Regions from separate parts of the Streptomyces sp. NPDC029041 genome, predicted to be linked through region 1. Evidence: predicted binding sites of a transcription regulator. Region 1 holds the regulator's gene; the other holds the start of a gene.

The links. Region 1 encodes HrcA, which represses chaperone genes, less so after heat shock. Its sites were predicted from a motif close to TTNGCACTCNGNNNNNCNGAGTGCNAA; they were not measured.
Region 2: a site for HrcA is predicted at 1,453-1,479, ahead of groL (chaperonin GroEL). Genes of this name have one in related genera too.

Annotation. Positions count from the first base shown of each region.
Region 1 is NZ_JBEZWO010000002.1:249,753-252,148, reverse strand. Features, by position in the region: gene AB0F04_RS04735 (MBL fold metallo-hydrolase) at 1-519, opposite strand, end outside; gene hrcA (heat-inducible transcriptional repressor HrcA) at 691-1,707, shown strand; gene dnaJ (molecular chaperone DnaJ) at 1,707-2,396, shown strand, end outside.
Region 2 is NZ_JBEZWO010000005.1:164,213-166,608, forward strand. Features, by position in the region: gene thrC (threonine synthase) at 1-280, shown strand, start outside; gene AB0F04_RS14120 (MoaD/ThiS family protein) at 383-658, shown strand; gene AB0F04_RS14125 (cold-shock protein) at 1,104-1,307, shown strand; gene groL (chaperonin GroEL) at 1,643-2,396, shown strand, end outside.

The DNA of each region.
Region 1 (2,396 bases):
CTCAGGATCACCGGGCACCAGCACCGCCAGGTCGTGCGCGGTGTGCCCCGGGCCGACGTTCGCCAGCAGCACCTGCCGGTCGCCGCCCAGATCGAGCGTCCACTCGCCGGAGACCAGGTGGCCGGGCGCGACCAGCCGCTCCGCCGCCTCCTGGGCCGTGGTCGCCGCCAGGCCCTGGCGCACCCCGTCCTCGCGCAGTTCCTCCCGGTCCCGCACCCGTGTCAGCAGCGCGTCCACGCCCACCGCGCCGAACACCTCGGTGTCCGGGAGCGCCGCGGCGCCGAAGACATGGTCGAAGTGCGGGTGGGTCAGCGCGAGATGTGTCACACGGTGACCGGTGAGCGCCCGCGCCTGCGCGCCCAGTTTCGCTCCCTCGGCGAGGCTCGACCCCGCGTCGATCATGAGGACCGCCCCCTCGCCGGCGACCAGCCCGATCGTGCAGTCCCACACCGGCAGCCGGCACCGCCCCACACCGGCGGCCACCCGTTCCCATCCGAGGTCTTCCCAAGTCACCGTCATACGGCGACGCTAGCGGTGCGCCCCGCTCGGAGCACGGCGCCGCACGACCAGCCTTGCCGGGGGTGTACCCCACCGCCGTACACTGGGCCGGGGAATGCTGGCACTCGCACGCGCAGAGTGCCAGGCCGGACCGGCAGGGCAAGCAGGCGGAGACTTCTGGAGGTGTGCGCGATGCTCAGTGAACGCAGGCTTCAGGTGCTGCGCGCCATCGTCCAGGACTACGTCGGCACCGAGGAGCCGGTGGGCTCCAAGGCCCTCACCGAGCGGCACAGCCTCGGCGTCTCCCCGGCGACCGTCCGCAACGACATGGCGGCCCTCGAGGACGAGGGGTACATCGCCCAGCCGCACACCAGTGCCGGGCGCATCCCCACCGACAAGGGCTACCGGCTGTTCGTCGACAAGCTCGCCGGCGTCAAGCCGATGACCGCGCCCGAGCGGCGTGCGATCCAGAACTTCCTCGAGGGTGCCGTCGACCTCGACGACGTCGTGGCGCGTACGGTACGGCTGCTCGCGCAGCTCACGCGTCAGGTCGCCGTCGTGCAGTACCCCTCGCTGACCCGTTCGACCGTGCGGCACGTGGAGTTGCTCTCCCTGGCGCCCGCGCGCGTGATGCTCGTGCTGATCACGGACACCGGGCGGGTCGAGCAGCGGGTGGTCGACTGCCCGGCGCCCTTCGGCGACGCCTCGCTCGCGGATCTGCGCGCGCGGCTCAACAGCCGTGTGGCGAACCGGCGTTTCGCGGATGTGCCGAGTCTGGTGGAGGATCTCCCCGAGGCGTTCGAGCACGAGGACCGGGGTACGGTCTCTACGGTGCTCTCCACACTTCTGGAGACGCTCGTCGAGGAGAACGAGGAGCGGCTGATGATCGGCGGCACCGCCAATCTGACCCGCTTCGGGCATGACTTCCCTCTCACGATCCGGCCGGTGCTGGAGGCGCTGGAGGAGCAGGTCGTGCTCCTCAAGCTGCTCGGCGAGGCCAAGGATCCGGGCGTGACCGTACGGATCGGTCACGAGAACGCCCACGAAGGACTCAACTCCACGTCCGTCGTGTCGGTCGGCTACGGTTCGGGCGGCGAGGCAGTCGCCAAGCTCGGCGTGGTCGGACCGACCCGCATGGACTACCCGGGAACGATGGGAGCGGTACGCGCAGTGGCACGGTACGTCGGACAGATCCTGGCGGAGTCGTAGTGGCCACGGACTACTACGCCGTACTCGGCGTGCGCCGCGACGCGTCGCAGGAAGAGATCAAGAAGGCCTTCCGGCGGCTCGCCCGCGAGCTGCACCCGGACGTCAACCCCGATCCGAAGACCCAGGAGCGGTTCAAGGAGATCAACGCCGCTTACGAGGTGCTGTCGGACCCGCAGAAGAAGCAGGTCTACGACCTCGGCGGCGACCCGCTCTCGCAGGCCGGCGGCGGTGGTGCGGGCGGCTTCGGAGCCGGCGGCTTCGGGAACTTCTCGGACATCATGGACGCGTTCTTCGGCACGGCGTCGCAGCGCGGACCGCGCTCGCGCACCCGCCGCGGCCAGGACGCGATGATCCGTATCGAGGTCGAGCTGGACGAGGCGGCCTTCGGTACGACGAAGGACATCCAGGTCGACACGGCCGTCGTCTGCAACACGTGCAGCGGTGAGGGCGCGGCCCCGGGCACCTCCGCCCAGACGTGTGACATGTGCCGCGGCCGCGGCGAGGTCTCGCAGGTGACCCGGTCCTTCCTGGGCCAGGTCATGACGTCCCGCCCGTGCCCGCAGTGCCAGGGCTTCGGCACGGTCGTGCCGACCCCGTGCCCGGAGTGCGCCGGTGACGGCCGCGTCCGGTCCCGCCGTACGCTCACGGTCAAGATCCCGGCCGGTGTCGACAACGGCACGCGGATCCAG
Region 2 (2,396 bases), on a different contig from region 1:
GCGGACCGGCGGTGCGGTGGAGGACGTGACGGACGAGCAGGTCGTCGAGGCGATCAAGCTGCTGGCGCGGACCGAGGGTGTGTTCGCGGAGACCGCCGGTGGGGTGACGGTGGGGGTGACGAAGAAGTTGATCGAGAGCGGGGCTCTCGACACCTCCAAGACCACCGTCGTGCTCAACACCGGAGACGGCCTCAAGACGCTGGATGCGGTGGCCGGGACCGGGCTGACCGCGACCATCCGGCCCAACCTGGACTCGTTCCGTGAGGCCGGGCTCGTCTGATCGTCGTTCGCTGCGGGCCGGTGGGGGCTGGTCGCGCAGTTCCCCGCGCCCCTGAGGACGCGCCCCAGCCGTAGCTCAATCGAAACCGGAGGTCATATCCCGATGAGCGTCACCGTTCGGATCCCCACCATCCTGCGTACCTACACCGGCGGGCAGGCCGAGGTCGCCGCCGAGGGCGCGAACCTCGGGGAGGTCATCGCCGATCTGGAGAAGAACCACACCGGGATCGCCGCCCGCGTGCTGGACGACCAGGGCAAGCTGCGGCGGTTCGTCAACGTCTACGTCAACGACGACGACGTGCGGTTCGAGCAGGGTCTGGAGACGGCGACGCCGGACGGTGCCGGTGTGTCGATCATTCCCGCCGTCGCCGGCGGCTGAACCGGTCGGTCGGCTGGTTGTTACCTTCGGTAACGACCGTCACTGAGAGTTTATCGAATTGCCCCCTCCGTGAGAGAAGCGGAGGGGGCAATTCTGTGTGGTTGAGCGGGGTACAGTTGGGGAACGCGGCCCCGATTCCCTGATCGGAACCCTGAATTCCCGCTACGAGCCCGACAAGATGTAGCCAAAGTGTGTATGTCTTTTGCGGCTTTTGTTCCCTTTGTGTGGCCCGACTTGCCCTGAATTCGGGCGAATTCTCCCCACATTCCGGACCCTGCGCGTCCAGATTTCTCGTCCGATTGACCTGTTGCAGACGGCAGTTGGACAGATACATTCAGCCGCGGTCGACGCGTTCCGGCGCACGCCCCCAACCGTGGGGGGTGAGGTCTGACCCGGATCCGCGAAGTGTGGATCTGTGCAAGGGCCAGTAATAGGGGAGTTAGGCATGGCTCAGGGCACCGTCAAGTGGTTCAACGCGGAGAAGGGGTACGGCTTCATCGCGGTCGACGGTGGTGCGGATGTTTTCGTCCACTACAGCGCGATTCAGATGGACGGCTACCGCACCCTTGAAGAGGGCCAGCGGGTCGAGTTCGAGATCTCGCAGGGTCAGAAGGGACCGCAGGCCGACATGGTTCGCGTCTCTGCCTGAACGCGCACCACGACCAACGCTCAAGCGACCGGTCTTCTGAGAAGGGCCCGCACCCCCCGGGGGGTGCGGGCCCTTCGGCCTGCTCGAAGCGCATGCCGGGGGTGTTCGCCGGGGGCTGACGTGACCGCCCGATCCCCGGGAGGCGCTTGCACTCGCCATGCCCGAGTGCTAATCATTGCGTTAGCACTCTGAAGGTGAGAGTGACAACGTAAGGACCGGGTCGGTGAGGCCCGCAGGCCGGGTGGGGAAGGAACCCACGAGGCAAGCGAGCCGTCCGTCGCGGGCGCGGGCGCGGTCCGGAGTCATCACCCCCAGTCCTGGAGGGACCACTTCACATGGCCAAGATCATCGCGTTCGACGAGGAGGCGCGGCGCGGCCTCGAGCGCGGCATGAACCAGCTCGCGGACGCCGTCAAGGTGACGCTCGGCCCCAAGGGCCGCAACGTCGTCCTCGAGAAGAAGTGGGGCGCGCCCACGATCACCAACGATGGTGTCTCCATCGCCAAGGAGATCGAGCTCGAGGACCCGTACGAGAAGATCGGCGCCGAGCTGGTCAAGGAAGTCGCCAAGAAGACGGACGACGTCGCCGGTGACGGTACGACCACCGCGACCGTTCTCGCCCAGGCCCTGGTCAAGGAGGGTCTGCGCAACGTAGCCGCCGGCGCCAACCCGATGGCCCTCAAGCGGGGTATCGAGCGTGCCGTCGAGGCCGTCTCCGCCGCCCTGCTGGAGCAGGCGAAGGACGTCGAGACCAAGGAGCAGATCGCCTCCACGGCCTCCATCTCCGCCGCCGACACCCAGATCGGCGAGCTCATCGCCGAGGCCATGGACAAGGTCGGCAAGGAAGGCGTCATCACCGTCGAGGAGTCCCAGACCTTCGGTCTGGAGCTGGAGCTCACCGAGGGTATGCGCTTCGACAAGGGCTACATCTCGGCGTACTTCGCCACCGACATGGAGCGTATGGAGGCCGTCCTCGACGACCCGTACATCCTGATCGCCAACTCGAAGATCAGCAACGTCAAGGACCTGCTGCCGCTCCTCGAGAAGGTCATGCAGTCCGGCAAGCCGCTGCTGATCATCGCCGAGGACG